DNA from 4 places in the Cytobacillus sp. Hm23 genome. Region 3 is predicted to be linked to each of the others. Evidence: predicted binding sites of a transcription regulator. Region 3 holds the regulator's gene; each other region holds the start of a gene.
What was found. Region 3 encodes Rex, which represses fermentation and respiration genes when NADH is low (regulators of the CRP and FNR family bind a similar motif). Its sites were predicted from a motif close to TTGTGAAATATTTCACAA; they were not measured.
Positions count from the first base shown of each region.

Region 1 (8,389 bases), on a different contig from region 3:
TCGGGAATGATATATGGAGTTGGTGCAATTGTTGCTGGAATTTTCATACCTTTATTCGCAAAGAAAATAGGTAATGAACGATCTATCGTAACTACTGTATGTATATATTCGATAGCAATTACTATGTTAGCTATTTTTCCATACTTATGGGTGTTTTATATAGTGAAACTATTTACTGCCTTTGGGAATGCGGGTACTCGAGTAGCAAGGAACTCTTTACTTATGGAGTTAATTCCAAATGACAAAATTGGTCGTGTGGATAGTTTGTTCCGTGTAATAGGTTTAGGTATAAGAATTGTCCTGCTTATTGTTTTTACTAGCGTAATTTCAGATACATCAGCAATCATACCATTTGGGATACTATCTGTACTATTACTAGTCGCAGCTATGACTGTTATCCTCACGTATGTTATTGTTTTTGACAGTCGAAGCCGATTAAAAAAATCATCAGAATATATGTAATAAATACAAAGGGTAGAGCTCAAAATATGGCTCAACCCTTTTGTTATTATAATTAATTTTTCACCAATATTCTTCAATATCCTCTTGACTAGATGTAATCGCATGATCAACATATCTAAGAAGGGAGTACAGATTATTCTCAACAGCTGTATAATCTTTTGAAAAATTATAAGCATGTAGGAAGTGTTCAATTTTTTTTGATAAAAATTGATCCTTTGTTCGTACCATCAAAATTAACAAGTTATCCCACTGCGAGCGATGTGTATAGTATAACGCTCTATCGTAATCAACGATGTTCATTGAGATCACCCTCCTATTCGGAGTTATCATTAGTATGTTTTACTTAATGAAAAAATTTCGCTGTAAATGTTGGACGATAATATAAAAAGAAGGGTGAAACTCAATTCCCATCATTTATCTGACAAAAATTATATAAGTAGTGGCAAAAATAAATATGATAAAGTGTGGAAAAGAGGATATCACAGAAGATGGTGCGATAGTTTTCCTTTTTGGAAAAGTTAATTTCCTCCATACAGTTTTAATGAGGTTCGTTATTTTTTGAATACGTTCTATCTAACCGATTTCGATTCGTTATTTTAAGTAATTTTTATTTTTAAATGGTGAGCTTTCATCATTTCGTCATAACACTCATACATTGTTGGTAAGAAGAGACAGGGGGAGTGAATGGCAAATGAATGAAGGTGCACGTAAAGAATTGGAATATGCCATTGATGAAATTACAGAAATTGCAGAGGGGTTCGGCTTAGATTTTTATCCAATGCGGTATGAAATTTGTCCTGCAGATATTATATATACTTTTGGAGCATATGGGATGCCAACTCGTTTTTCACATTGGAGCTTCGGAAAGCAATTTTATAAAATGAAAATTCATTATGACTTAGGGTTAAGTAAAATATATGAATTAGTTATCAATTCAGATCCGTGTTATGCTTTTTTACTTGATACAAATTCACTCATTCAAAATAAATTGATCGTTGCCCACGTATTAGCGCATTGCGACTTTTTCAAAAATAATGTCCGTTTTAGTAATACAAAAAGAGATATGGTAGAGAGTATGGCTGCCACAGCTGATAGGGTTAAATATTACGAATTAATTCATGGAAGGAAAGAAATAGAAAAATTTCTTGATGCCGTTCTTTCTATACAAGAACATATCGATCCATCACTCATGCGTCCTAAGCTAGCATGGCATTATGATAACGATAATCTAGAGGACAATATCCAGAAGCAACGAACACCATATGATGATCTATGGACTTTGGATGAAAAGGACAAAAATAAGCCGCTTAATAACAAAAAGAAGAAAAAATTTCCTCCAAGCCCTGAAAAAGATATTATGCTTTTTATAGAAGAATACAGCCGAGAGCTAGAAGATTGGCAACGAGATATTTTAACGATGATGCGAGAGGAAATGCTATACTTTTGGCCACAATTAGAGACCAAAATCATGAACGAAGGCTGGGCATCATTTTGGCATCAGCGGATACTAAGGGAGTTAGATTTGTCGAGTGATGAATCAATTGAATTTGCAAAATTAAACGCGGGTGTTGTTCAGCCTTCGAGAACGAGCATCAATCCATATTATCTAGGGCTGAAAATATTTGAAGACATTGAGGAACGGTATAACAACCCTACAGAAGAAATGATTGAGCACGGTGCCCAACCACAGTCAGGACGTGAAAAAATGTTTGAAGTAAGAGAAATAGAATCAGATATATCTTTTTTACGGAATTATTTAACGAAGGATCTTGTTTTCCGCGAAGATATGTATTTGTTTCAGAAACAAGGTAAAGATTATAAAATCGTTGATAAAGATTGGGAAAATGTACGTGACCAACTTATTAATATGCGAGTAAACGGAGGATTTCCGTACATTACCGTTAATGATGGAGACTATATGAAAAATGGAGAGCTATACTTAAAGCATTGGTATGAAGGAATCGAACTTGATTTAAAATATTTAGAGAAAGTACTTCCTTTTATTTATCAGCTATGGGGTAGAGCAGTTCATATAGAGACAGTCATCGAAAATAAAAACATTTTATTTACTTATGAAGGAAAAAATGTCCACCGAAAGTATATGTAATAAGGTTAAGCATAATTAAGAGCATGATGGGTCGGATCATCTATACTTGAATCTATATTCCCTACTCAGGGGTCAAAGCGGAGGGTCGGACCCTTACGTATAAAGTATGTAACGGTTCACATAAGTGTCATAAATAGTAAGTTTTTCAATGGATAACATATAGTAAGATATAGCGTAAGGAGTTATTTTTTTTTACTTAGTTTGTGAATAATATCACAAACTTTCGAATAGTATTGTTCAACTATTGGGATTTTGAAATGGAGGCGATATGAAATGGGAAATTGTAACTGTAACCATAATCATGAAACGATGAAAGCAGCAGTAGTAAAAGAATTTAAGAAGGAGTTATCGGTAGAATGTGTTGAAAAACCGAAGGCTTCTAACGGACAAATATTAGTGAAAATAAAAGCTTGTGGTGTGTGCCATACTGATTTACACGCAGCTCATGGTGATTGGAAAGTAAAGCCTAAGCTACCATTGATCCCTGGTCATGAAGGAGTGGGAGAGGTTGTAGAGGTTGGCGAAGGTGTTACACACCTCAAAGTTGGAGATAGAGTAGGTGTACCTTGGTTATATTCAGCTTGTGGACAATGTGAATATTGCTTAACTGGAAGAGAAACCTTATGTCTTAACCAGCATAATGCAGGATATTCTATCGATGGTGGATATGCAGAATATTGTTTAGCAGCTGCTGATTATGTAGTTAAGGTACCAGAAAATTTAGGCTACGTAGAAGCTGCACCAATTTTTTGTGCCGGTGTGACAACATATAAGGCGTTAAAAGTTAGTGAAGCTAAGCCAGGTGATTGGGTTGCTATCTATGGTGTAGGTGGATTAGGACATGTAGCTGTACAATATGCTAAAGCAATGGGATTCAAAGTCGTGGCTGTAGATACATTTAGTGAAAAATTAAATCTTGCTAAAGAGCTTGGAGCAGATGATACTGTTAACCCACTTGATGAAGATTCTGCAGAATACATCCAAAGGGAGTTCGGTGGCGTTCAAGCATCGATTTGTACAGCAGTTTCAAAAAAAGCATTTGATGAAGCTTATCGTGCAGTAAAACGCGGTGGAAAATGTGTTGCAGTCGGACTACCTCCTGAAATGATCGAAATACCAATATTTGATACAGTTTTAAATGCTGTTAGTGTAGTGGGATCGATTGTTGGAACTAGAAAGGATTTACAAGAGGCTTTACAATTTGCTGCAGATGGAAAAGTGAAAACAACGGTGACGAAAGCTAAGTTAGAAGATATTAACGACATATTTGCTGATCTTGAAGCGGGCAAAATTAACGGACGAGTTGTTATGGAAATATAAAAAGGCTCTTTTCATAAACTTTGTTGCTATTGTTATCCAATTAGTACCAAAAAAAGTGGTTTAACACGGTTAGTCATTGTTGTACAAAAGAAAAGATGCCACGAACTATAGTTGTGTACGTGTTTTGTTCTTAGTACGAAAAGCAACAATTAATGTGAAAACAACCTATAAAAAAGAAGAAGAAAGCTCAAAAGCAACAATTGCTTTTGAGCTTTTCTATATTTATAAGGTTCCTTCAGCTGAATCAACGGTATGTTTTAATAACATTGATATAGTTACAGGTCCAACTCCTCCTGGGACTGGAGTGATTGCACTAGCATATTTTAAACAGCTATCATAATCTGCATCACCAACATTTCCTTTGTTGTAACCTGCATCAAGCACGACAGCACCTTCTTTAAGCCATTCTCCTTTAATAAAATTAGGTTTGCCAACTGCAGCAACGACAATATCTGCTTGTTTAATAATGTCTGCTAAATTTTGTGTTTTTGAATGACATGTCGTTACAGTTGCATTCCTGTTAAGCAGCATCATTGACACTGGTTTTCCTAAAATAGGGCTTCGTCCAATAACAACTGCATGTTTACCTTCAATTGGCAAGGAATAATAATCGATAATTTCTAAAATAGCTGCAGGTGTACACGAAGGATATTTTCCAAAGCCGAACGATGTTTGTCCAAAACCGAGACTAGTGACACCATCTACATCTTTTTCAATATCAATTGCTTCAAAGGCAGCCCGTTCATCTATATGGCTTGGCACTGGGTGCTGTAATAAGATGCCATGTGTAGAAGGATCATTATTAAGCTCCTGAATGATTTGTAATAGTTCTTCAGTTTGAGTTTCTTTTGGTAGATGAATGCGTTTTGAGAAAATGCCTAACCGGTCGCACGCATTCCCTTTCATTTTTACATAAGTGGCAGAAGAAGGATCATCTCCAACTAAAATTGTAGCTAAACAAGGATTAACGCCTCGCTCTTTTAATGCAGATACACGCATTGTTAAGCTGTCTTTTACAGAATTGGCAACCTTAGTTCCATCTAAAATCAATTTTTCTTCCAACTTTATCCCTCCTATATTATATACAAAGAGGCTGGAGAAAACGTAATAGTGCTTAATAGTCTAATATTTTCATGTATTCCTGTTTAATGAGAAGAGCCTAATTTGTTTTAATGTATGGTTCCTACATTCATATCAATAAAAACTCCTAGACTAAATTTGGCACATACGCTGATCCAGATGCCTCTGCCCAGACGACACGGCAATTTCTTTTACAGCTCCCTCGTGGTTCATTCCACAATTGTCGTCAGTAACTGTAAAAAATAACGGCTCTTTTTTCGTAAACTTTGTTGCTAATGTAATTAAATTCAACAGTATGTTGAGGATATCATGCAGCTTTCTACAAAATTACAAGAAGTATAGATGCCATGTACGCTCGTTCGTATACTGTATTTTCTTTGTTAGAGAAGCAACAGTCAATGCAAAATATGATAGACCATGTTTATTGTATAATAAATCACGAACAATATCTACAAAATAACCTAGTAATGTTCAGTTTTTTATGTATAACTAAAATAATTGTCACATTTCACGAACCCACTGTGATATTTTGTTAGTCAAGTCTTGAGAAGTGTCTGCATTTGTATGGGATTTGAGTGAAGAATTAAGTATGCTTTTAAGCGTTTCAGCGTCCAGTTCATAATCAACTTTGAAAGACCACTCAATAATTGGAATGGCGATAATAGAATACTCTTCTTTTTTATTTTCGTATAAGTATATTTTTTCTTGTTGATTATTGATTATAGCTTTCCGAATTTTCATCTTCATCATCCTTATTATCCATAATGTTTTAGTAAATAGTAGCCTGCTTTATATACTAATTTGTTGTTGCTTTCATTGTGCACAACAGAAGCAGCTTTTCCATACATTTATTTTTGATGAAATTATATGATTTGTAAAGTCTGTATTAATGAATTTCATAAAAAACGAAATAAATGAAGGCGTTTTCATTTATGTGAATAGGTGTGGCATTTTTGTGAAATAAATGTGAAGTTTTATTTTGAAATTGTCAAAAAGTATGTTGTAGTGATGTTAATTAATGTGAGATTTATCACATTTTTCAATTATTTAAAATGGTACTTTTATTATGATAGTAATGTTTTTAAGATCTTTGCTCAAGGAGGGGGGATCATTCTGAAAGGTATGAATCTGCTAAAGACATTAATAGGTGGTCTAGCTGCTTACGAATTACTTTCACTTATGAAAGGTGGAAACAAAACTGTTCTTCGTCCTCCTGGAGCAGCTGAAGAAGATGAATTTCTAGCACTATGTGTACGTTGTGGAAAGTGTAATCAAGCATGTCCGTATGACAGCATTAAGATGGGTACTGAGGCGCATGGTTTCGGATTAGGTACACCATTTATTGAAGCTAGAGAAAATCCTTGTAGATTATGTGAAGATTTCCCTTGTATTGAGGTTTGTCCTACAACTGCCTTATTTGGAATTAACAAAGTTGAAGACGTTCAAATGGGAACAGCAATCATTGATCCTGAACATTGTATCGCTTATGAGGGGATGCGTTGTGAAGTATGTTATCGCGAATGTCCGCTTATTGATGAAGCGATTAAATTAGATATTTACTTAAAACCCGGTGACGATATTCATGCAGTGTTCGCCCCAATCATTGATGTCGATAAATGTGTAGGATGTGGGATTTGTGAACAAAGATGTGTTGTTGACAATCCTGTTGCAATTCGTGTGAAGCCACGAGAAGTAAGAGGATTGTTTTAGCTTTTATAAAAAGAAACAGAATTTGTAATGGGGGAGGAGTTATTTAATGGAGTTAACACGCAGATCTTTATTAAAAGCAACTGCAGTTTCCGCAACATTAGCAGTTGCAGGCTGTAAAAAGGATGAAGCGACAACACCAGTAGAACCGCAAAATGATCCTGTCGTACAGGAAATGGCTAACGTTGAACCTGATGAATGGAAATCAACGGTATGTCGCTTCTGTGGGACTGGTTGTGGAGTACTCGTTGGTGTAAAAGATGGTAAAGTTGTTGCCACAAAAGGTGATCCTGACAACCGCTCTAGTCGTGGCTTAAATTGTATTAAAGGGTATTACGTAGGAAAGATTCTTTTTGGCAAAGATCGCTTAACGAAGCCATTAATTAGAGAAGACAAAAGTAAAAAAGGGACGATGGAAGGTTTTCGAGAGGCATCTTGGGAAGAAGCTTTAGATTTAGTTGCAAATAAATTAAAAGAGAATCACGCTAAAGACCCTAAATCTATTGCCTTTTGGGGATCAGGTCAACAGACGATCACTGAAGGGTATGCATCAGTGAAGTTATGGAAAATAGGATTGTTAAATAATAATATTGATCCAAATGCACGTCTTTGTATGGCAAGTGCAGTTGCTGGATTTATGAAGACATTCCAATCAGATGAACCAATGGGATCTTATCGTGATTTAGATGAAGCTGATGTTTTTGTCACATGGGGAGCAAATATGGCAGAGATGCACCCAGTTCTATATTCTCGTCTAACTGCAAGAAAATTAAGTGGTACGAATGTCAAACATTATGACTTAACAACGAGACCATCCCGTACATCTGAAACTGCGGAATCCGTACTTGTCTTTAGACCGCAAACGGATTTAGCTATTGCGAATGCTATCGCCAACTATCTCATAGTCAATGATGCGTATGACAAGAAGTTTGTTGAAGAACATTGTCAGTTCAAAGCAGGTACCGAAAACCTTGGTCACACATTCGATGACAATTATGAAGCTACAGAGGTTGGAAAGGTTGCAGGGAAAGACTGGAATATAACATTTGAAGAATATAAACAAATGGTGAGTGAATACACGCTTGAAAAGGCCGAAGAATTGTCTGGTGTTCCAGCTGAACAGATTGAAGAATTAGCAAAAGAGTTCGCTGATCCGAATAAAAAAATCATGTCACTTTGGACGATGGGAATGAACCAGCATACAAGAGGGACTTGGATTAACAATTTAGTATACAACCTTCATCTTATGACTGGTAAAATAAGTAAACCTGGTAACGGTCCATTTTCATTAACGGGCCAACCAAGTGCGTGTGGGACAGCTCGGGAGGTTGGTGTATTCGCGCATCGTCTACCAGCTGACTTAGAGGTGAAAAAACCGGAACATAGACAATTTAGTGAATTGATTTGGAATCTTCCAAAAGGATACTTAGATCCGATTGAAACACCAGGTTATCATACGGTCAAAATGTTCCGAGAATTGGGTAACGGAAATGTTAAGTTTATGTGGAGTATGTCAAACAACTGGGGACAAACGATGCCTAAGCTCAACCGCTTCAGAGGGAATGATCCTGACGGAAAAGGTGTCAAGGATGGATTTATCGTCGTATCTGAAGTTTATCCGACTCGTTCAACTGAGATGGCAGATGTTGTTTTTCCAGCATCCATGTGGGTGGAGAGAGAAGGACAATTTGGTAATGCTGAAAGGCGTAGTAA
Region 1 covers NZ_JBPXRQ010000035.1:43,511-51,899, reverse strand. The annotation lists gene ACSVDA_RS18645 (MFS transporter) at 1-462, shown strand, start outside; gene ACSVDA_RS18640 (YhdB family protein) at 523-762, opposite strand; gene ACSVDA_RS18635 (SpoVR family protein) at 1,154-2,569, shown strand; gene adhP (alcohol dehydrogenase AdhP) at 2,879-3,889, shown strand; gene ACSVDA_RS18625 (bifunctional 5,10-methylenetetrahydrofolate dehydrogenase/5,10-methenyltetrahydrofolate cyclohydrolase) at 4,112-4,951, opposite strand; ZMP/ZTP riboswitch at 5,130-5,213, opposite strand; gene ACSVDA_RS18620 (YueH family protein) at 5,471-5,710, opposite strand; gene ACSVDA_RS18615 (4Fe-4S dicluster domain-containing protein) at 6,092-6,679, shown strand; gene napA (nitrate reductase catalytic subunit NapA) at 6,726-8,389, shown strand, end outside.
Region 1: ACSVDA_RS18615 (4Fe-4S dicluster domain-containing protein) is a predicted target of Rex. The motif match lies at 5,988-6,005, and genes of this name have one in related genera.

Region 2 (8,389 bases), on a different contig from region 3:
AAAAGAGTATTAGGGGTAGCGATGTAAATGCAGCACTTCATTATTTAGCTCGGTTAATAGAGGGTGGAGATTTAACTTCAATTTGTAGAAGACTAATTGTCATTGCCTATGAAGACATATCTCTCGCTGCTCCAGAAGTAGCAGTAAGAACGGTTACTGCATGCGAAGCAGTTGAAAGACTCGGCTTACCAGAAGCAAGAATTCCATTAGCTAACGTCGTTGTTGATCAATGTTTGTCTCCGAAAACAAACAGTGCATATAAAGCTCTTGATATGGCACTAGAAGATGTTAGAAAAGGTTATACAGGTGAAATCCCCTTACATTTACGAGATGCGCATTATAAAGGAGCTAAATCGATGGGGCATGGAATTGGTTATAAGTATCCCCACGATTATCCTAACGGGTGGGTACAGCAGCAATATCTTCCTGATGAGCTAAAGGGTAAGGAGTACTTTCAGCCTAAACAAAGTGGACAAGAAAAACAATACGCTAAAGTATATGAACGGCTTAAAGATCTATTTGATGGAAAGTAAACTTTAATACCTGAATGATTACATGCAAAATGCCATCTATACTACCTAAAACAAAAAAATAAATATGTAAAGGGAGAATTAAATAATGCGCAATTTTAATTCTCCCTTTTTTCACTTACATACTTTCATGGAATGTTCTATTTATAACCTCAATTTGTTGTTCACGTGTCAATTTAATAAAATTCACAGCATAACCTGAAACACGTATTGTTAATTGTGGGTATTTTTCCGGATGTTCCATTGCATCAAGTAACTGTTCACGTTCAAACACGTTAACATTTATATGGTGACCATGTTGTGCCATATATCCATCTAAGATAGAAACAAGATTATTGATTCTCGTTTGCTCTTCTTTGCCTAGAGAATTTGGAACCATTGAAAAAGTACAAGAGATTCCATCTAGACAATCTTCATAAGGAAGCTTTGCAACGGAGTTTAATGATGCTAACGCTCCATTTTTATCACGTCCATGTAACGGGTTGGCGCCCGGTGCAAACGCCTCGCCGGCTTTCCTTCCATCAGGTGTTGTACCTGTTTTTTTCCCGTACACAACGTTTGAAGTTATAGTTAATATAGATTGTGTCGGCACAGAAGAACGATACGTCGGATACAGACGAAGTTTATTCATAAATGTCTCAACTAACTCTGTTGCAATCGTGTCAACACGATCGTCATCGTTACCGAACTGTGGATAATCTCCGTCAATTTCAAAATCAACCGCGATTCCATATTCATTTCGAATAGGTCTTACTTTTGCGTATTTTATTGCGCTTAAAGAATCTGCTACAACCGATAAGCCAGCGATGCCACAAGCCATAGTACGTAATATTTCCTCATCATGTAGTGCCATTTCAATGCGCTCATAAGAATACTTATCATGCATGTAATGTATAATATTTAAGGTATTCATATAAAGCTTCGCTAGCCAATTTAACATTTCATCATAGTTTTTCAATACTTCTTCATAATCTAAGATATTTGAAGTAATTGGATCAAGGCTTGGTCCAACTTGTACACCTGATTTTTCATCTATCCCACCGTTAATTGCATATAGTAATGCCTTCGCCAAGTTAGCACGTGCTCCAAAAAACTGCATTTGTTTACCTATTTTCATGGCAGAAACACAACATGCAATACCGTAATCATCACCGTATTCTTTACGCATTAAATCATCATTTTCATATTGAATGGAACTTGTTTTTATTGACATTTTTGAACAATATCTTGTGAAATGATCTGGAAGCTCAGTCGACCAAAGTACTGTTAAGTTAGGTTCAGGAGCTGGTCCAAGATTGTCAAGCGTGTGTAGGAAGCGGAATGATGTTTTGGAAACGAGTGGACGTCCGTCAAGACTCATACCACCAATCGATTCTGTTACCCACGTCGGGTCACCACTAAACAATTCGTTATAATCAGGAGTACGCAAAAATTTCACAAGACGTAGCTTCATTACAAAATGATCAACTAATTCTTGGACTTCTGATTCAGTTAGTACCCCATTGTGTAAGTCTCTTTCAAAATATATATCTAAAAATGTAGATACACGACCGAGACTCATCGCAGCGCCATTTTGTTCTTTTATCGCTGCAAGGTATGCAAAATATAGCCATTGAATTGCTTCCCTAGCGTTTACTGCAGGTTTTGATATATCATACCCGTATGATGCAGCCATATCTTTCAACTCTTGTAATGCTCTAAATTGTTCAGAAATCTCTTCACGATCACGGATAACTGTGTCACTCATTAAATCATTCTCTAATCGAGCATGAGCCTTTCTTTTTTCATCCATCAAACGGTCGACACCATATAATGCTACTCTGCGATAATCACCGATAATTCTTCCTCGTCCGTATGCATCTGGTAACCCAGTAATGATACCAGCTTTACGTGCCTTCCTCATTTCTGGAGTATAAGCATCGAAGACCCCTTGATTATGTGTTTTTCGATACTCAGTAAACGTTTTCTCTACTTCTGTATCGAGATCATACCCATAAGCCTCGCAAGCATCTTTTACCATACGGATACCACCAAAAGGTTGGATGGAACGTTTTAAAGGCTCATCCGTTTGGAGCCCTACAACGCTTTCTAGATTTTTATCAATATACCCTGGCTCATGTGAAGTAATGGTTGATACTGTCCGTGTATCAATATCAAGTACATCACCATTGTCCCGTTCCTTTTTCATCAACTCTAATACTCTATCCCAAAGTTGAGTGGTTTTTAGAGTTGGGGGGGCAAGGAAATCTTCCTTGCCCGTATAGGGTGTAACATTTGTTTGAATAAAATCTCGTACATCTATGGAATCCAGCCATTTTCCTTCTTTGAAGTTCTTCCAAGCAACTTCCGTTGGAATCGTACTCAACCTGTTCATCCTAATCCCCCCAAATTATACTCCTTTGAATGTTTGACGATAAATTTCTTCTAATTCAGTAACTAATGGTAACTTTGGATTTGCTGGTGTACATTGATCTTCAAATGCTCTGTCTGCCAAAATTGCCACTTTTTCCTCAAATTCTTTTTTATCTACACCATTTTCAGGTAAACTCATAGGAATATTTAGTTCTTTCGCTAATTTAATTACCGCTTGGATTAAGCTCTCTACACCTTCTTCAGTTGTACGTGCTGGTAAACCTAATGCTTTAGCAATTTCAGCATAACGTTGATCAGCAATGAAATGTTTATATTTAGGGAATGCTGTAAACTTTTTCGGTTTTGTTGCATTGAAACGAATAACATGTGGCATTAATAATGTATTTGCTCTACCGTGTGCAATATGGAACTCTGCACCCATTTTATGTGCCAAGCTATGATTAATACCTAAGAATGCATTTGCAAATGCCATACCTGCAATTGTAGATGCATTGTGCATTTTCTCCCTTGCAAGTTCATCTGCACCATTATGATAAGCTTTTGGTAAATATTCAAATACTAGTTGAATAGCTTTAATCGCTAAACCATCCGTATAATCATTTGCCATATTAGAAACGTATGCTTCAATTGCATGTGTTAAAACATCCATACCAGTATCTGCAGTTACGTGCTTCGGAACTGTCATAACAAACTGTGGATCTACGATTGCAACATCTGGTGTTAATTCATAATCTGCTAACGGATACTTGACATTGTTTTTCTTGTCTGTAATAACAGAGAATGGTGTTACCTCAGATCCAGTTCCTGAAGTTGTTGGTATTGCAACAAATTTAGCTTTGTTTCCTAGTTTAGGATATTTGAACGTACGTTTACGGATGTCTAAAAATTTCTGTTTTAAGCCATGGAACGTTGTTTCTGGGTGTTCGTAAAATAACCACATTCCTTTTGCAGCATCCATCGCTGATCCACCGCCAAGTGCAATGATGACATCAGGTTGGAATTCCTTCATCATTTCTGCACCCTTCATCACTGTTTCAATAGATGGATCTGGCTCAACATTTGAGAAAATTTCACAATGGACGTAATCTTGACGTTTACGTAAATAATAAAGAACTTTATCAACATAGCCAAGCTTCACCATACCTGGGTCCGTTACAATCAAAGCTTTTGAGATTTCAGGCATTTTTGCTAAATATTGAGTAGAATGCTTTTCAAAGTAAACTTTTGGTGGAAGCTTAAACCATTGCATATTGACATTCCTTTTCGCAATTTTTTTGACATTTAATAAGTTCGCTGTTCCAACATTTGAAGATACAGAGTTCTTACCGTAAGATCCACATCCTAATGTTAATGAAGGAATATATGCATTATAAATATCTCCGATTGCCCCTTGTGAAGATGGAGCATTCACAATGACACGACATGCTTTCATACGTTTTCCATAAGCTTCAATGGTTTCTTGGTCTTCAGAATGGATTACAGCAGAGTGACCTAGACCTCCAAACTCTAGCATTTCTTCTGCACGAGTAATCCCTTCTTCTGTATTATTAACTTTATAACATGCTAGAACTGGACTAAGCTTTTCTCTTGAAAGTGGGTGAGCTTCACCTACACCTTTTAATTCAGCCATTAGAATTTTAGTATCTTTTGGTACTTCTACACCAGCCATTTTGGCAATTTCATAAGCTGGTTTACCTACGATGTTTGGATTAACAGCACATTTGTTTTCATCAATAACAAGTTTTTCTACTTTTTTCTTCTCGTTTTCTGATAAGAAATAACAAGAATGATATATCATTTCTTTTTTCACTTCATCATAAATTTCTTTATCGATAATAACAGCTTGTTCAGAAGCACAAATCATACCATTATCAAATGTTTTTGATAAGATTAAATCATTTACAGAACGTTTCACCTCAGCAGATTTTTCAATATAACAAGGTACGTTACCAGCACCTACACCTAACGCAGGTTTACCAGTACTATAAGCTGATTTAACCATTCCTGGACCACCTGTTGCTAAGACGATCGCAACCCCATCATGATTCATTAATTGTTTTGTTGCTTCGATAGATGGCGTTTCTATCCATTGAATACAACCTTCAGGTGCTCCTGCTTTTACTGCTGCGTCACGAAGAATTCTTGCAGCTTCACTACTACATTTTTGTGCAGATGGGTGGAAAGCAAAAATAATTGGGTTTCTAGTTTTAATTGCAATAATTGCTTTAAACATCGTTGTTGATGTTGGATTTGTTACGGGTGTTACACCAGCAACAACACCAACTGGCTCTGCAACTTCGATTACCCCTTCGTGTTCATTATCATTAATAATGCCGACAGTTTTATCATATTTAACGTTATGATAAATATATTCTGTAGCAAAAATATTTTTAATAATTTTATCCTCATAAACACCACGTTTTGTTTCATCAACTGCTAGCTTAGCTAATTGCATATGTTGATCTAATCCTGCTAAAGCCATTTCTTTTACTATGTCATTGATCATTTCTTGATCATAATTGCGAAATTCCTTTAACGCTTTAGAACCACGATCAACTAAAGAATTAATCATTTTTGAAACATCTTGTTGTTGTTTTAATACTTTTTCTTCAACAGCCATTTGAAACTCCTCCTAATTTCTCGCTTAAAGTTTGTGAATGTTTTCACATGTGAGTGTTAAAAAAAAGCTACTTACTTGATACCTACGTTTTTTACTAAATTAACTAATTATCTTACACATTTATTATACTATCGATATGTTGTGAATAGTTACATTAAATTTGACGACATTGTGAATAATTTCACATACATTATTAAACTTATATTCCCCACTTTTTACACCTTTTAATGTTTAAAAAAACTAGTAAATGTATAAAAATTATAATAGCCGTCCATTCTATTAATAGAAAATCTACTATATAGTAAATTAAATTTTTCAGAAGATAGGAGTGTTTATGTGAAAGTTCGTCAAGATGCATGGTCTCATGAAGAAGACCTATTACTTGCAGAAACAGTACTTCGCTATATTCGTGAAGGTGGAACTCAGTTATCAGCCTTCGAAGAAGTAGGTGATAAGCTTAACCGAACTTCTGCTGCTTGTGGTTTTCGGTGGAACGCGGAAGTAAGAGGAAAGTATGATCAAGCTATCGCCATTGCGAAAAAGCAAAGAAAAGAAAGAAAGAGAGCGTTAGACAGATTAAAGAAGCAAGATGAGCTTCCTAGTACAATTTCACTACCACAGATTACTACAGTTGATGATAGCAATCCAGTAGAGACCTATAATCTAAATAATGAGTTCACGACAGAGTTGTTGACTACGCCAGTGACTACATCAGTGCCTCCTATAGAATCATCAGCTGGATCAAATTCAATATCTCTAGAAGATTGCATTTCTTATTTAAAAGAACTTAAAGTACAAGATCAACATTCAATGAGATTACAGCAAGAAAATGTACAATTGCAACAAGAAAACCAAACTCTTTCAAAGCAAAATAAAGAACTAGTTATAAAGCTTGAAAAAATGTCCGAAAAGCAATCTATGATACAAGAAGACTATCAAGCATTAGTACAAATTATGGATCGAGCACGGAAAATGGTTTTATTTGATGATAATGAAGAAAGACCGTCTCCGGCTTTCAGAATGGATAAAAACGGAAACTTGGAACAATTAGCTAAATAAAAAACGTGGTCTATCTTTAGACCACGCTTTTGTCATTGTCGAAACGAGAAGGTCCAAGCCGAGCTCCGTTAAATGTAGAGTATGTTTAACCCTGATTTACTCGTTTAATTGGTATATCTGTTAACAGTTCAGTAACCACATGACTTGCCATTATTAGCCCTGCTACTGATGGAACAAATGCATTGGATGATGGTGGCATTTTAGCTTTTCTAATAGGCGTATTTTCATCAGGAACAATTTTCTTGCGAATATCCTCCCGAATCACAATAGGACTCTCATCAGAAAACACTACTCTAATCCCCTTACGGATACCCTCTTTACGTAATTTCGTTCGAATAACTTTTGCAATAGGATCAGTGTGCGTTTTAGAAATATCAGCTATTTTAAAACGTGTAGGATCCATTTTATTTGCTGCACCCATACTTGAAATAATTGGAATCTCCCTCTGCAAGCATTCCTTCATTAAATGGATTTTGTAACAAATCGTATCAGACGCATCTATAACAAAATCTATTCCATAACTAAAAAACTCCTCATACGTCTCCTCTGTATAAAACATTTTCAACGCAATCACTTGACACTCTGGATTAATATCTTTTATACGGTCCTTCATAAGGTCAGCTTTCGGCTTACCAACTGTTGAGAGTAACGCGTGAATTTGTCGATTTACATTTGTAATATCAACATCATCCTTATCAACTAATACAAGCCTTCCTACACCAGATCGAGCTAGTGCTTCAGCTGCAAATGACCCTACACCACCAATTCCAAGTACTGCCACTGTGCTATTTTTTAAAATGTTTAATCCTTCTATCCCAATCGCTAATTCATTTCTAGAAAATTGATGTAGCATATTCTCAACTCCGTTTGTCACAAACTTATTCAAGGTTTTCCGATAAAAATAATATCATAAATTATAATAAATACAAGATTTGAACATCATTTTTTCGTCAAGATACAAAATGTAACAGTATTGGCAAAAAGTCGTTTTGGACCGTTGCCATCGTAATCTAGAACAAAAGTTGCAACAAACTGTAGCTGTAAACATTTTTATTTATTAGGAAAACAGCCCATTGTATGATTTTCAAGCTATGTCTGTTACAAATGTATAGTATTTATGTACTTTTAATAGATACAAAAACCCTACACATCATGTATAGGGTTTACCTTTTTTATTTTATTATAACGGAAGTCCCAATTGTGCCGTCGATGCCTTCGTTTTGATCCCGCACTCCGCAGGTGGGTGCCCTGTTCCAAATGTTAGTACGTCCTTAAAATCCAGAAGGCATGTACGCTGTTTGAAAACTCAAGCTCCCGTATAACTTATTGTTCGGTCAAAACAATAGGTTATAAGACGAACACATCAGGACTTTCAAGTTCTGTTATTATAATATCACACCAATTTACAGTTATCAAGTTGAGGAAATATTGGACATATTAGCTTTTTTTCACAGTTAGCGCTAAATTAAGTTCAGCTAATTGTTCAATGCTTACTTCTCCAGGTGCATCTGTTAGTAAACAGCTAGCACTAGCAGTTTTCGGAAAAGCAATCGTATCACGTAAATTTGAACGACCTGCTAAGATCATGACAATTCGATCTAAACCTAAAGCAATACCTCCGTGAGGTGGTGTCCCATATTCAAATGCTTCCATCAAAAAGCCAAATTGTTCGTTAGCTTCTTCCTCTGTAAAGCCTAAAGCTTTAAACATTTTTTCTTGTAACTCTCTTTCATATATACGCAGTGACCCTCCACCTAATTCATAGCCGTTTAACACCAAATCATATGCTACAGCTTTTACGCGAGAA
Region 2 covers NZ_JBPXRQ010000017.1:19,834-28,222, reverse strand. The annotation lists gene ACSVDA_RS12790 (replication-associated recombination protein A) at 1-533, shown strand, start outside; gene pflB (formate C-acetyltransferase) at 649-2,904, opposite strand; gene adhE (bifunctional acetaldehyde-CoA/alcohol dehydrogenase) at 2,920-5,523, opposite strand; gene ACSVDA_RS12775 (RsfA family transcriptional regulator) at 5,860-6,582, shown strand; gene ACSVDA_RS12770 (tRNA threonylcarbamoyladenosine dehydratase) at 6,668-7,435, opposite strand; RNA gene ssrS (6S RNA) at 7,770-7,955, opposite strand; gene aspS (aspartate--tRNA ligase) at 8,020-8,389, opposite strand, start outside.
Region 2: adhE (bifunctional acetaldehyde-CoA/alcohol dehydrogenase) is a predicted target of Rex. The motif match lies at 5,693-5,710, and genes of this name have one in related genera.

Region 3 (8,389 bases):
AGAAATTGCAGCTACTTGAGAGATTGATTCTTTACCTTCAATCTGTTTTGAGATTGCTTTAAGCTCTTCAACTGCAACTTTAGTAGCTTTCTCAATTCCTTTACGAACGCCCATAGGGTTTGCACCAGCAGTTACGTTTTTAAGGCCTTCAGTAATCATTGCTTGTGCTAAAACAGTTGCTGTAGTAGTACCGTCACCAGCTACATCATTTGTTTTACTAGCTACTTCAGCAACTAGCTTTGCACCCATGTTTTCAAATGCATCTTCTAATTCGATTTCTTTTGCAATTGTAACACCATCATTTGTAATTAATGGAGAACCAAATTTTTTCTCTAATACTACATTACGTCCTTTAGGTCCTAATGTAACTTTTACAGCATTAGCTAGTGCATCTACACCACTTAGCATAGAACGGCGTGCTTCTTCGCTAAATTTAATATCTTTTGCCATATTGTTTTACCTCCTCAAATTTTCCTAATCTATTAAATAATGTTCAATCCGTATGCTGTTGAACATCACACATTATGTTAAGTACAAAGGTGGATAAAATTAGCTAAGTACAGCTAAAATATCGCTTTCACGTACGATTAAGTATTCTTTACCGTCAGACTTTACTTCAGTACCAGCATATTTTGAGAAGATGATACTATCACCTACAGCTACTTCAAGAGCTACACGCTCACCGCTGTCTAGTACTCGACCAGAACCAACAGCTACAACTTTTCCTTCTTGAGGCTTTTCCTTTGCAGTATCCGGTAATACGATACCACTTGCAGTCTTTTCTTCTGTTTCTTCAATTTGAATAACAACACGATCACCTAATGGCTTTAACAAGTGAAACAACCTCCTCAAATAATTTAAATGGTATTATTGTTCAATATTCTTCTATTAGCACTCGCTATACTTGAGTGCTAACACAACTATTATATTAATGAATCTCAAATGTTTTTGCAAGTCTAAAGCAGAAAAAAATTCCTAATTTCATATATACCCCATAAATAGACAAGTTCTCCCTTGTATAACCACGACATTCGTCCTATTTTTTATTACACAATTAGAGCAACTATGTTGGCTTTATTTCTTGTCATAGTCTTCAATATAGAAAGACTCTTTTCGTAATCTTTGCCGCTATTGATACCAGCATAGAAAAAGTGTTTTATACGGTTATCATCGCTTTACAGAAGAAGATGCCATAACTCTAGTTAAGTACTTAGCAATTGCTTAGTGCGAAAAACATTATTTAAATCAAAAACAGCCCACGTCTATGATCTTTTAGAGTTAATAGTTGATGTATTGGTGTATTGGAACGCTAAGTAGGTTTTACATGATTGAAATAAAATGTATACCTTCTTATGTAAACACCTTTATCATTTAACCCTTTAAAATTATGTCACAAATACGTAGGAATAAACATAAAAAACATAATATACATGAGTATGTTAGAATACTGTGATAAAATACGGTAAGTATTGTACTAACCCGTGTATATCGGACATACATTATTAGTGCATATTTTAATCGGACAACTATGATGAAAATCGTTATATAGGCTAACAATGTCAAATCATTAAGGTATATCATTTGAATAGGGATTTTTCTTTCTGATAAAATGACATGGTGACCTCTAAAAGCTGCGAAGGGGAACAAGACATTCCCAAATAGCAAAATACTATTAAAAATTAAAGCAGCATGAACAAACATTTAAAGGAGATTATTTTATTGATTAAAAAAATATTTCCACCGTTCGAAAGACATTATTGGTATGTAATTATCGCGTATATTATTGTCCAATTTTCAGCGACTTTAGGTGTGCCATTATTAGAAATTTTAGGTGTAGGCGAGGATGCTCATTCTAATGATATTGCGCTAGTCATTAGGGTTGGTTATTGGGCTGTAATTAGCTTTATCCTCGGATTAATGATTATCCTCTTCATTATGAAAAAAGATATGATTAACAGAGTGATTCCTGAAGATTACCCCTCTACTGGTAAAGCTATTTTCTGGTCAATCGCAGGTATTTTCCTTGCTTTATTTGCACAATCTTTAGCAGCAAATATTGAAATGTTACTTGGAATTAATCCAGGGTCAGAAAATACTGAAGTGCTTATCGGAATTTTTGAATTGGTCCCGTTATTCATTATTGTCACTTCAATCATCGCACCAATATTAGAGGAAATCATTTTTAGAAAGATCATTTTTGGCTCGTTGTATAAGAAATATAATTTTTGGATATCAGCACTTATTAGTTCTGTCATATTCGCCCTAGTTCATGGTGAGCCAGAGCACATACTCATATACAGTTCAATGGGATTTACTTTTGCCTTTCTTTATGTGAAAACAAAAAGAATACTCGTACCTATTATTGCACACGTTTCAATGAATACATTTGTGGTCTTAATACAAACTATCTACAAGGATGACATTGAACAAATGCGACAACAACTGGAACAAATGCAGTCGATTATTGGAGGATTATAACATATGCGCCGCTCACCTTTATTTTTTGGATTTATATATAGTTTTATAGGAATCGTTTTCACATATCTCGCAATTCAATCAGCTCAAGAAACAATTTGGAATTTCCCCACTCTCATATTGTCTTTTGTAGCCACCCTTGATTTTGGAGTGGCTATTCGTATGTTTATCTTTCATAACAAACTAAAAAATATAAAATAATAAACAACCTTCCTAGTTAATAGGAAGGTTGTTTTATTCTATGGCTGATTTCACATTAATTGTTGCTTTTAGCTTAGCACGAATACAGGCATATGTTCGGGACATCTTTTCTTCTCTAAATACATATGAGTTACCCAAAATACCTTTCTCTGTATCAACCAAGCTTATTTGTTATTAATTCACCGTAATAGTGAACAAGTTGTGGATATGAAGTTAGCTCATTCTTGCCTTTATCACTAAGTGAATAAGTTCCTCTTCGCACCCTTTCAAACCAGCCGTAATAATTTTTATTAAGAATGGATACAGTTTTATCACCGGTTCCCATTTGGCGAAGATCACTTGTTGATAACTGACCTAAACGTTCGAGGCAACAAGCAATATGAATACAGTTTTCTTTGTACGCCGTCATGATTTTTTGATTTTTGCTTCCACCAACATTATGGTCACGATGCCTGCCTTGCATTTCAGTTAAAAGTAAATCTCTCTTTTTCTTGCTGCGTTGCATGCTTTTTTTTCGATCAAAGTCAGCTGGGGCTATAATGATTTCTACCTGTGCAGTACCATTTTTAAAAGTTACAATCATAAGGCCTAATTCTAACCTTCTGACCAAATAACAAATATCCTGCCATTTTTTAGAACGCAAAGAATATGTAGGCCTCGGGATGGCAATATACACCTGATCGGATAAACGCTGCCTTTTAGTAGCTTGTATTAACAGCTTTATACTTATATTAAGCTTAAGCTCCACGATCACTAGCTCATCGTCTTTTATAGCTGCTATATCACAATGATTGACTTCTCCATATACTTCATACCCCTGTTCTATAAAATGGTCTTGAATAGGTTTATATAAATCAACCTCATACAATTTTGTTGTTTTATTGTTCATTAACATCATTACTTTCTTCATTTATTCAATACTTAAATATAAGATACTAATACGATCTTTATACTTGCATATACTCACAAAATAACCGCTAGAAAATACTAAATGAAAAAAGTGAGCCTCTACAATTTGTAAAAACTCACTTTGATTAACTTTGTTATGATTATTGTATGGTTGTTACTCATTCTCAGTCATGAGTTCCTGTTCTAGTTTTTCCACTTTCCGAAAGGTTATTTTTGAGATAAAGATACTTATTTCATATAGAATAAATAAAGGTATCGTCACCATCAGATGTGAAATGAGCTCAGGTGGCGTAATAAATGCTGCTATAACTAGTAAAACGAAATATGCGTATTTTCTTATTTTCGCTAAAAACATAGGCGTGACTATGCCAAGTCTAGTTAAAAACATCACAACGACAGGAAGCTGAAACAATATTCCAAATGGAATAGTGATTTTAAATAGAAATTGGAAATATTCATTTATACCAATAACTTGATTAACCGTTAGGCGTTCAGATATCCTCGTCATAAACTCAATAACAAATGGAAATAGAATAAAATAGGAAAATGAAACCCCACCTAAAAATAGTAACACTGAAATTGGTATATAACTTAAAGTGATTTTCCGCTCTTTTTCATATAGACCTGGACTAATAAACGCCCAAAGCTGGTATAAAATAACTGGTGCAGTAATTACAAAAGCTATAATAAAAGCAAATTGCATATAAATTTTTATTGGATCAGTTAAGGAAAATGCATTCATCGTCAGCTCTTTTGCTTCATCAGCCTGTTGTAAATAGACAATGATTGGCTCTGCCAAAAAAAAGCTTCCAATTGTAGCAACAACAAAGAAAACGACTGCGATAATTAGACGCTTCCTTAGCTCTCCTATATGATCGTATACAGACATTTCTTTACTATCATTCATACTTTCTCATCCTAATGTTACTTCTTTTTATTATTTTCATTTGCAATGTCTTGTGCCGCTCTCTTAAATTCTCTAAGTGTGTCTCCAGCAGCTTTTCCTAATTGAGGAAGCTTATTTGGACCAAAGATAACGAGTGCGATCACTAAAATTAATATAAGACTTCCAATTCCTATGTTAATTGGTCTCACCTCCATCATAAATTACAAATAATTTTCCTGATCTATCATTATAAAGCATATATTGTTATTATAACTCGATGATCATGCAAACGACCACAATGCCAGTAGAGCTACTATTCAGTTGGGTAGTTTTTAAGGAAATATACTAAAGATTGTAACTCAACTGCTAAATCAATGTGATGAATTCTAATATGATCAGGTACATTAATTCGAGCTGGTGTAAAATTCAAAATACCCTTGATACCTGTTTCTACTAAACGATCGGTCATCCCTTGAGCAACTGGTGCAGGTACAGTTAAGATGGCAACACTTACATCTTTGGTAATATGTTTTTCTAAATCATCCATATGATAAATAGGAACATCTCCAACTGTAGAGCCAATTTTTTGTTCATCAACATCAAATGCAAGTTCAATTTTCATATTATTATTTTTAATAAAGTTGTAATTTAAAAATGCAGTACCTAAATTCCCGACCCCGATTAACACCACTTTTGTCAGTTCATCTTGATCTAGTGTTTGTCGAAAAAATGTTAATAAGTAATTAACATTATAACCATACCCTTTTTTACCTAAAGCACCAAAATACGAAAAATCTCTACGTATTGTTGCTGAATCTACTTTTACAGCCTCGCTTAATTCAGCAGAAGATACGCGCTGCTTACCTGCAGCATGAAGATTTTTAATGAATCGATAATACAATGGCAAACGCTTTGCAGTAGCTTGTGGAATTTTTGTTTGTTCGTTATTCACTTCTATTCCCCCACATTCAAACAGCTATTCATTCACTGCTCTCTAATAAAGTCTCCGTTCTTTCCACCAGTCTTCTCTAATAAATAAGTTGGACCAATAACCATACCTTTATCAACTGCTTTACACATGTCATAAACAGTTAAGGCACATGTGCTAGCAGCAGTTAAAGCTTCCATTTCAACACCTGTACTACCCTTCGTTTTAACTTCTACGATAATAATAAGCTTGTATAATTGCTTTTCTTCTTCCCATGTAAATGTGATATCGACACCCTTTAAACTAATTGGGTGACACATCGGGATAATATCTGATGTTTTTTTTGCAGCCATAATACCAGCCACTTGAGCTACAGCTAAAACATCCCCTTTTTTTATTTTTGAATGAATAATTTGTTCATAAATTTCTTTATTAACTGAGATACTTGATCTCGCTATAGCAGTTCTTAATGTTTCGCCCTTTTCAGAAATATCAACCATCTTTGCTCTACCTTGATCATTAAAATGTGTAAATGAAGACACTGTTGCTTTTCACCTCTCAATATGACTATACTACACTATTTTTACAATCCTGTCGTTACTTTAACAAGGCGTGAAAACTATATGTACATCCAAGGCAAGGCCGTTTCTATCACCTTCTTAGTAAATGGCTTTTTCGTAAGTGGTGTGGCAATTGTAACTAATAATTTAGCCTATTGTTATAGTTTTAATGATGAAAAGGTGCAACAAATACTATTAGTAATCCTATTTATGTTTTAGTACAAGGCTTTACTCGCATTAATTGCTGTTATTCGTTTTAAGAAAAAATACGTATAAACCTAGCGGTTGTAGCTTTTTCCTCATTATAAATGAGGTCAATTGCATAAATTCATTTTTTGCTGTCCTAAATTACTGTCAATAGCAAAAATTCTACGAAAAGAGCCTATACATCGTACATGATATCAAAGCTAAGCCTAAAATGTCTTTAATAAGAAAGCGCATACAAACCAAGATAAACTATTGTTAAAAATAAGCACTTCTCAAGCCTTAGATAAGTAAACATTGGAATCCAGTGAAAGAATATTGCTCATTTCATACATTTTAAGATACACTAAAACTATTATAACAGAGGTGAACTAACATGATAGTGTTACAAGTGAATCAGCTCACAAAATATTTTGGATCTGATCTTATTTTATCGAATATAAAGCTAGAAGTACAATTGAAAGATAGGATAGCTGTCGTTGGCCGTAACGGCGCTGGTAAATCAACCTTATTGAAAATAATAGCAGGTTACATGTCTCATGATAGCGGAAGCGTCATGAAACCGAAAGACATTTCTATTGGATATTTAGCACAACATAGTGGCTTAGATTCGGACTTATCTATTTGGGAAGAAATGTTAACCGTGTTTGAACCGTTAAAAAAAATGGAGATGGAATTACGTAAACTAGAAGAAAAAATGTCCAATCAAAGCCTAATGTCAAACAAGGCAGATTACGACAAACTATTAAAAGAGTATGATCATTTACAAATTCAATATAAAGAACAAGGTGGCTATCAATATGAAGCTGATATACGAGCTGTTCTACACGGACTTCAGTTTTCAAGCTTTAATTACTCAACACCTATATCATCTTTAAGTGGTGGTCAAAAAACGAGGCTTGCTCTAGGGAAGCTATTATTAGCAAAGCCAAATTTATTAATACTAGATGAGCCTACTAACCACCTTGACATTGATACACTTACTTGGTTGGAGCAATATTTACTCGGCTATCCAGGAGCTATTCTCATCGTATCTCATGACCGTTATTTCCTTGATAAAGTCGTTACACAAGTATACGAAATATCTCGAACTAATTCGGCAAAATTCATCGGAAATTATAGTGATTATTTAAAGAAGAAAGCAGAAAATTACGAACACGATTTAAAGCTTTATGAAAAGCAGCAAGGTGAAATAGCCAAGCTTAAGGATTTCGTTCAACGAAACTTAGCACGAGCTTCAACAACAAAACGAGCACAAAGTAGAAGAAAACAACTGGAGAAAATGACAGTCCTAGATAAGCCTGCTGGAGATGAAAAATCCGCTTCGTTCCACTTTGACATCGAACGTCAAAGTGGAAATGAAGTTTTAAAAGCTAAAGACATTTCTGTTTCTTATGAAAACAACAAGCCTATTATCCAACATATCAATTTTCAAATCATGAAAAGTGACAGTGTAGCTTTGGTAGGTCCAAATGGTATTGGGAAATCAACTTTACTCAAGGCAGCGATCAAAAAGATACAAGCCCTACAAGGAGAATTTTCTTTTGGATCAAATGTTAAAGTTGGCTACTATGACCAAGAACAAGCAAATCTTAGTTCAAATAAAAGTGTTCTCAATGAACTGTGGGATGAGTACCCATCAAAACCCGAGAAAGATATAAGGACAGTGTTAGGCAACTTTTTATTTTCAGGTGATGATGTGTTGAAGCCGGTATCAACACTTAGTGGTGGCCAAAAGGCACGACTTGCGTTAGCAAAGCTTATGTTACAAAAAGCTAATCTGCTAATTTTGGATGAGCCTACAAACCACTTAGACTTGGATAGTAAAGAAGTACTTGAAAATGCATTGATTGACTATCCTGGTACAATTCTATTCGTCTCCCACGACCGCTATTTTATAAACCGACTAGCGACGAAAGTGTATGAACTTGCTCCAAACGGTATTACTGAATATTTGGGAGACTATGATTATTTCATATCAAAAAAAGCAGAAATTGAGGAAATTAAGCTGTTAAATGAACAGCAAGTAGTCAATCCTTCAATCAAGGAAGATAAAACGCAGACGAAGCTGACTTATGAACAAGAAAAGGAAATGAAGAAATTACAGCGTCAGAGAAAAAGAAGAATCGAAGAGCTAGAAATAGAGATATCAAAACTCGAAGAAAAAATAGATAAAAATGAGACTCTCCTATGTGACCCAACTATCTTTCAAGATCACGAAAAAGT
Region 3 covers NZ_JBPXRQ010000061.1:6,366-14,754, forward strand. The annotation lists gene groL (chaperonin GroEL) at 1-450, opposite strand, end outside; gene groES (co-chaperone GroES) at 550-834, opposite strand; gene ACSVDA_RS23110 (CPBP family intramembrane glutamic endopeptidase) at 1,720-2,478, shown strand; gene ACSVDA_RS23115 (YdiK family protein) at 2,482-2,676, shown strand; gene ACSVDA_RS23120 (DUF2161 domain-containing phosphodiesterase) at 2,831-3,586, opposite strand; gene tatC (twin-arginine translocase subunit TatC) at 3,740-4,492, opposite strand; gene ACSVDA_RS23130 (twin-arginine translocase TatA/TatE family subunit) at 4,510-4,686, opposite strand; gene ACSVDA_RS23135 (redox-sensing transcriptional repressor Rex) at 4,785-5,423, opposite strand; gene moaC (cyclic pyranopterin monophosphate synthase MoaC) at 5,456-5,941, opposite strand; gene ACSVDA_RS23145 (hypothetical protein) at 5,963-6,178, shown strand; gene ACSVDA_RS23150 (ABC-F family ATP-binding cassette domain-containing protein) at 6,540-8,389, shown strand, end outside.

Region 4 (8,389 bases), on a different contig from region 3:
TGTAGCCGCAAATCACCTGATAAATCAATGATATGTGTATCATATTCACTTAATTGTGGTGTCAATTCACTAGATACACCGGCAGGTGTGGCCATAAATACCACATCTACCTCACTACCAATTTTGTCAATATCAATACTTTCTAATTGAAAGTTCAAACTTCCAGATAAATGTCCATACATCTGCCCTAATGGTAATCCATCATTAGAAGATGAATGAACAGAATGAACATTAACGACTGGATGTTGCTGCAATAAACGTAATAGTTCTACTCCTCCATAACCTGTTGCACCGATTACAGCAGCTCTCATCTCCGATCCCCCTCTATTTCTTAGGCAGCATTGATTCACTCAATCCATAGCTACCCCTCTGTCTTTGTCATGCTTTTTAAACATCACGTAAAATTAGTTTTCATTATAATACTGAATAAATATAAAATCAATTGTATTTTTATAAATATATGATAAAAATCTTAAACTATTATATAAATACTATTAATTACGCTGTAAAAATAGAACAGACATTAAATCAACCTATGTTGTAGCTTAGTTGAATATTGACCTTAAAAATAAATGAACCAAAAAGAGCTAACCTTTAATTGGTTAGCTCTTGTTATTAGGCTCTTTTCGTAAACTTTGTTGCTAATGTTATCAAATTAGCAACATAAAAATGTTTTATATTGTTAGTCATTATTGAACACTAGAAAAGATGCCACGAATTTTAGTTGTGTACGTGTTTATTACTTAGTACGAAAAGCAACAATCAATACGAAAACACCCTTTTATTAATACGATATACACTTCAAAGCTATTTTAGACTAGCACAACAACGACTAAGAAAAAATAAACAGCATTTATAATTTCCCAGATACCTACCTTCAAGACAGAAACATTTTTTCCATAAAAGTAAAAAGCACGGACTACACTCGGTATATACGCAATAATAAACCAAGGGTAGCCACTTACAAATAATATGACTATGATACCTAGATGGTAGCCCCAAGATATCCAACGGTATGTACTATTTTTCTTCTCTCTTATCATTGTTTTCACATAAAATGTACTTCCTATAAAGAAGAACATTGAAAGTAACAAAATCCCAATAGCAACAAAATCTATCGAACCAGTTCCCCCATAATAACTAGCAACTCCACCGATACTAAATGATGTAATTGCACTCATGTCATTTAGTAAAGCACGCTCTTGGTTTTTCTTTGCAAAATAAACATTCACCACGAAAAAAGGCAGCATGACAATGCCGAAATAAAAAAGTTTATAATTTATAATCAATGTTATAACTAAACAAATAAGAGCTGGAAACATATAAATAAATGTCCATTTGAGATAAAATTCGCGTCGCTTCCCTTTCAAAAACATGAGCAAAGGATATGTACCTAAATAAAGTAATAGCCAGCCACCGAATAAGGGGAAATGTATCATAGAAGGCTGCCCAGCAAATATTCCTACCAAAAATGGGATGAGTAACATAGCCCATGCACCATGTTGTTTCGGAATCAAAGGTTTCATACTCGTTCACCTCACCTAAACTTTCTTAGTTGTTATTATAATGAAACAACATAAAACATTAAGTGAGATAAATCACAAAGTTTCAGCTACCAAATGGCCTTTCATGACTTTTTAAGAACAATTAAGAGAGAAACTATATTGAAATGTGTCTATTTTGTCCATTTTTAGTTACTATAACAAACTGTTCTAAAAAACCCCTTGAAAAAATCTGTAGAAACTAATTTATACACAATTTTCAAAACTCATGTTTACTTATCTTTACATGAACTGTATTAATAATCACCTGAATATTTACGTTCATGGTAATAATGATATTTCTCATGGTAGTAGGCTCACGCTAATTCGCCGAGTTATGCCGTTTTGCTTTTCTGAATCCACACTATAAGGCTAGAAGCTGAAGACTTCTAGCCTTAAGATGTCCTAGAATAGACTACTTAGTTAAAATTAATTAAAACACGTCAAGCGAACTGATTCTTTATAGAAAAAACCTCGTCAACTTATTTATCTTGCGATTTTATATTACTTTGCATCTTTCTTCAAACATACGATTTAGATTTAGACAGACTTTCTTTAGCTAACTGATATTCATGTTGCATTTCCTCAATAATTTCAGCAACTGTTTGAGCTCTATTTATCTGGCCAACGCCTTGTCCTGCAGAAAATATATCCTTCCATACTTTCGCATTTGTTTGGTTCATAAATGAAAAGTCAACAGTTTGTTTCTTATCAAGTACATTTATATCAATACCTGCATTTAGAATACTTTCCTTTAGGTAATTGGCGTATACACCACTAATAGCATCAGTATAAATAAGATCATCTACAGAAGCATTTATTAACATATCTCTATAATCTTCACTTGCAAAGCTCTCTTTTGCACTAATAAATCTCGTTCCGATGTAAGCCATGTCCATACCTAAAGCTTCAACTGCAAGAATATCACGTCCCGTCGTGATGCAACCTGCCAAGACTGTAATACCATCCCAAAATTTTCTTACTTCTCCTGCAAAAGCAAAGCTATTAATTGTTCCAGCATGCCCTCCTGCACCTGAACATACTAGAATTAAACCGTCAACTCCCATTTTTGTAGCTTTGCGAGCATGAGGAATGTTACTTACATCAGCAAAGACAAGACCGCCGTAATGATGAACAATTTCAACAACAGCTGACGGATTTCCAAGTGATGTAATAACGATTGGGGGCTGATATTTAGTTATTAACCGTAAGTCTTCCTCATATCGTGGATTTGTTTGATGAACGATAAAATTGACAGCCCATGGTGCAACTTTCAGTTGAGGGTCTTCTTTTTTTGCAATAGCTAGCTCTGATGAAATTTCAGCCATCCAACCTTCTAATATATCTACTGTTCTAGCATTCAATGTTGGAAATGAACCTATGACACCTAACTTACAACTTTCAATAACTAACTTTGGACTTGATATGAGAAACATTGGTGCTGAAATGACTGGTAAAGTTAAATTAGTAGTCATATGTTTAGGCAATTTTTCGTTCATTATCTTCTCCCCCTTTTTAATTCATATGCAAATTATCTACCTGAAAATTGTGGTTGTCTTTTCTCAAAAAATGATGTTACTCCTTCCCTATGATCTTTCGTTGTAAAGGCAATACCTTGCGCCATAGCTTCTTCAGCTAAAATGTGATCGAAGCTTGATTCAAAGCTATGGTTTAAAATCGACTTAGTTAATGCAATTGCATTTGGAGCACCTTCTGTTATTGTTTTCGCAAATTCAACTGCTCGTTCCATTAAATGTTCAGCGGATACTAATTCAAGCACAATACCATATTCAAACGCTTCTTTTGCAGTAATTTTTCGTCCTGAATACATAAGCTCCTTTGCCCTTTGTAACCCTACAGTGCGTGGTAAAAGAAACATTCCTCCCATATCAGGAACTAGACCAATTTTTGCAAAGATTTGAGAAAATACAGCTTTCTCTGAAGCTAAAACAAAATCACAACAAAGAGCTAAGTTAAACCCTCCTCCAACTGCTAATCCATTGACAGCAGCAATAACTGGCTTTTCTAAAGCATAAATTCTTTTAAGTAAATCATGTCCCTCTATCAAATATTTACGACCGTTCACTGCATTCAAATCTGGAAAATCAGTTACATTCCCACCTGAACTAAATGCACGACCAGTACCTGTCAAAATGATGCTTTGCACATGCTCATCCTTCTCCGCTTTTCGAATAGCTTCTTCAAGTTCCTCAATTAAATCAAAAGACAGTGCATTCAGCTTATCAGGATTATTCAACGTAATTACAGCTGTACGATCTAGCAATTCATATAATACTAAATTATTCATCATTCTATATTCCTCCTTTTGTTTCTCTTATAAGATCAAGACCGTTCACGTACTATCACAACATGTTTCTTAGTTGAGTTTTTAATACTTTACCAGTTGCATTTCGAGGTAGATTAGAAAGTAATTCTATATGTTTAGGAATCTTATAATTTGCAAGCTTTCCATTACAAAATTTTGTGAAGTGCTGGAGCGTCAAATTATTGTCAGTATCATGTAAAACAATATATGCCTTAGGGACCTCACCCCATGTCTCATCTACTGCCCCAACTACGGCAACTTCTTTGATATCAGGGTGCTTATATAAAACTTGTTCCACTTCAGCAGGATAAATATTTTCTCCGCCACTTATAATCATATCTTTCTTTCTATCTACAATATAAATAAACCCCTCATCATCCATTCTGGCTAAATCCCCTGTATAGAACCAACTATCTTTAATAGCCTTCTTCGTTTCAAGTGGTTTATTCCAATATCCTGCAAACACATTAGGGCCTTTGACTAGTAATTCACCGACTTCACCATGTTCTACACTGCTTCCTAAATCATTTACAATTTTTACTTCAGTGTGTATAGGGTTCTTACCAACTGAGCCCATCTTTCGATAAGCATTTTTAGCATCTAGTAAACTTACAAATGGAGCTGTTTCAGTTAATCCAAAACCTTCATATAACGGTACTTGTTTTTGCTGAAAAAATTCAATCACTGTGAGAGGACATGGTGCGCCACCAGAAATGCAAAATCGAAAAGATGATAGATCATAGTCATTAATGAGGTTAGAATGTAATAGAGCCATCCACATTGCAGGAACAAGAAAGAGACTAGTTACTTTATAAGTTTGTATCGCATGTAGTACCTTATCTGGTTGAAAATGGTCTTGAAGAACGACAGTTCCTCCTTTATATAGTACAGGGGTTGTGAGAATATTCATCCCACCAATATGGAATAAAGGTGCCACAGTTAAAGTAATGTCATTTTCTTTGAAAGCTAAAAATTGAATTGCATTAATTGCATTCCATTGTGTATTCCCGTGAGTTAACATTGCTCCTTTTGGTTTCCCAGTCGTACCAGACGTATACATCATCATATGAACATCATTTTCGCTCAGTTCAAATTGAGGCTCGTTCCCCAATGACTGATCTATTAAATTTTCGTAAGATAAATCCACTAAATCTGGAGAGTGACCGACATGGATGAAATAATTTAATTCTTTTATTCTTTCACGCAAGGCATTCACTGCTTGAGCCATTCTTTCATCATAGATTAAATGGCCTGTTCCAGAGTCGCGAACAATATATTCAATTTCATCAATGCTAAGACGAAAATTTATCGGTACAAAAATAGCGCCAATTTTAGCACAAGCAAACATCGTTTCCATACATTCATTTGAGTTAAAAAGGAGAGCATTAACTCTATCTCCAAATCGAACTCCTAACTTAAGTAAACTATTAGCCAGTTTATTAACCCTAATATTTAATTCCTTATACGTGATTGTTTTATCTTTGTATATGAGAGCAGCTTGTTCCGGTATCTGTTCACTATGATATGTTAGCCATGCTCCTATTCCTTTGTTCATTTTGTTAACCCACCTTTCACTAATTTACTTGTTACTTAGTCTTGTTTCGAAAAAATGTTTTTCTCAGAGTGAATGGTTTTTTTATTAAGACTTAGCGTGAGCATAGTGTTCTTGATATTGTTTCCGAATATAATGCTTCTGTATTTTTCCGGTGGATGTCATAGGTAATTCACTTACGATAACGACATCCTTAGGAACCTGGAATCCTCCTAAATGTTGCTTGCAATATGCAATAATTTCTTCAGGCGTTATACCCATTCCCTCTTTTGGAATTACAAACGCAGTCACTGCCTCACTCCAGTGCTCGTGTGGCAACCCTACAACTACTACATTTTGAACTTTAGCGTGATTAATAATTGTTTGTTCTACCTTTATAGATGCCACATTTTCTCCACCAGTTTTAATCATGTCTTTTTTTCGATCTACAAAAATCATTTGTCCATCATCATCCCAATAACCTAAGTCCCCTGTATGATGCCAATCAAACATACGCGTTTGCTCGGTAGCTTGTTTATTATTTAAATATCCATTCATGACGTTCGGACCACGGTGGACGATTTCACCGACTTGATTTTTACTGAGGATGTTACCTTCACCATCCATAATCACTGTATCGTTAACTAAACTACTCGTACCCCAATAAGATCCGAATCGGCGTAACTGTTCTTCTGGTTTAAAAAACATCGTACCTGGATACATTTCTGTTTGACCAGTACCTAATAAAAAATTTGCATTCAATTCGCTTATGCCTTTTTCTAAAGTAAACTTATCCATCGGAGCCATCCCATACATACACGTTTCGAGAGATGTAAAATCATAGTGTTCTCTCTTTGGATGATGAATAATGGCTCGATACATAATAGGTAAGGCAAACATAACCGTAACCTTTTCCTCTTGGACCGTTCCCATAAAGGCTTCTGGTTCAAAAGTTTTATATATGATATTCTTTGCCCCTATATTTATAAACGATGTAAGAAATGCATGTTGTGCACAATGAAACATCGGTAACATAATTGTTACAACATCCTCTTGCTTCAATTTGTTTTCAATAATATTTGCTAAGCTTGATATATAGACACTTGTATGACTTATCATGACACCTTTCGGGTTACCTGTCGTTCCACTCGTAAACATAATTTGAGCTACATCACGATCATGAATATCAACTACCGGTTCCTCTATAGATTCTTCACTGAAAGCAGCAAGAAATGCTAATTCTTCTTCTGAGGAGTTATTAAAATATAACAAACGTTTTTCCTTTAAGTTCTCATAATCTTGCGTTAACAACGGTGCATCACCAAGTATGATCGATGCCTTCACCTCATCGAGAATATATAGCTTTTCTTGAATTGATATATGCGGGTTAATTGGTACCCATGTTAATCCTGCTTTTGCTATACCAAAGATGGCGATTACATGTTCGTAGGAATTCCCAGCAATGGTAGCTACACAATCACCTTTGTTAAATTTATTACTTAACAAATAGTTAGCGTATTGATTAACCGCATTGTCTAGTTGTTTATATGTTAACTTAACGTCACCATCAACAAGAGCTATTTTTTCAGGCACTCTGTTAGCAGTTCTTCTTAACATATCCCCAATGGCAATTCTGTTGATCTCGTTAATCATCATATGAACACCTCTTTTTTTGATATTTACGCCTTACTTATCCTTGACCAGCTGGCTATTATTGAACAGACACTTACAGTTAAGATAAAGTATTGAAGCGCTTTCATTAAAGGAGAGCAAATGTAATCTCGTTGACCCAAAAGATGAAACCAATTCAGCACAACAATTGTTATATTTAATGTGAAATTTAAACATCTCAATAGAGTAAAAATCTATTAAAGCTTTCATTTCTTAAATTACTAATCTACTATTTTAAGCTGCTTTGATAGAATTTCATTCATAATTTGTGTCGTACCACCTCCAATCGATTGGACTCTAGCATCTCGCCAATAACGTTGTACATCATACTCCATCATATACCCTGCCCCACCAAAGATTTGCAAAGCTTCATCACAGACCCTATTTACCATTTCTCCTGCATAAACTTTCGCAAATGTCGCTTCAGTCGTTATGTCTTTACCTTCATTGAATAAATATAACGCCCGATAAGTCATATGTTTTGCTTTTTCAATGTCTACAGCCATATCAACCATTTTGTGTTGAATTACTTGAAATGCTGAAATTGGCTGATTAAATTGTATTCTTTCTGAGCTATATTTCATGCTTGCTTCCAGTGCCATTTCCGCCTGAGCTACACATGCTAACGATAAGATGATTCTTTCCCATTGAAAATTTTTCATAATATAATAAAAGCCATCGTTCTCGTTTCCAATTAGATTTTCTTCAGGTATTGCTACGTTTTCAAAAAACAACTCCCCAGTATCAGAGCTTCGCCAACCTAGTTTTTGCAAAGGCTTTCCAACTTCGAAACCATCCCATCCTGTTTCAACGATAAACAAGCTGATATTTTTATGAAGTGGTTCATTTCTCGTTTTCGCAGCAACTACGACGTAATCAGCATTTACACCATTTGTAATGAACGTTTTTGACCCATTTAACTCATAATAACCATCTTTTTTTGTAGCAGTCGTACGCAGAGAGGAGACATCACTTCCAGCGTTTGGCTCAGTTATCCCAAGAGCTCCCACCATATCCCCTGCAATAGTAGGTTGAACATATTTTGTCTTTTGATAATCGTTACCAAAATTTAAGATAGGTGTCATGGCAATTCCAATGGAGCCTCCAATCGCAGCACCTACACCACCTGAACCACATTTTGTTAACTCCTCAAGAAAAACGGCTTCAGTAATATAATCTAAACCTAACCCTCCATACTTCTTTGGCACTTTTATACCTAAATAACCTAGATCTCCGATTCGCTTAAAAAGGCTTCGTGGGATTCCACCTTCCTTTTCCCACTCATTAACATAAGGCATAACTTCTTTTTCAACAAACTTT
Region 4 covers NZ_JBPXRQ010000002.1:22,961-31,349, reverse strand. The annotation lists gene argC (N-acetyl-gamma-glutamyl-phosphate reductase) at 1-311, opposite strand, end outside; gene ACSVDA_RS01615 (YwiC-like family protein) at 813-1,526, opposite strand; gene ACSVDA_RS01610 (NAD(P)H-dependent flavin oxidoreductase) at 2,063-3,040, opposite strand; gene ACSVDA_RS01605 (enoyl-CoA hydratase/isomerase family protein) at 3,073-3,852, opposite strand; gene menE (o-succinylbenzoate--CoA ligase) at 3,905-5,422, opposite strand; gene ACSVDA_RS01595 (AMP-binding protein) at 5,507-7,051, opposite strand; gene ACSVDA_RS01590 (acyl-CoA dehydrogenase family protein) at 7,291-8,389, opposite strand, start outside.
Region 4: ACSVDA_RS01615 (YwiC-like family protein) is a predicted target of Rex. The motif match lies at 1,587-1,604, and genes of this name have one in related genera.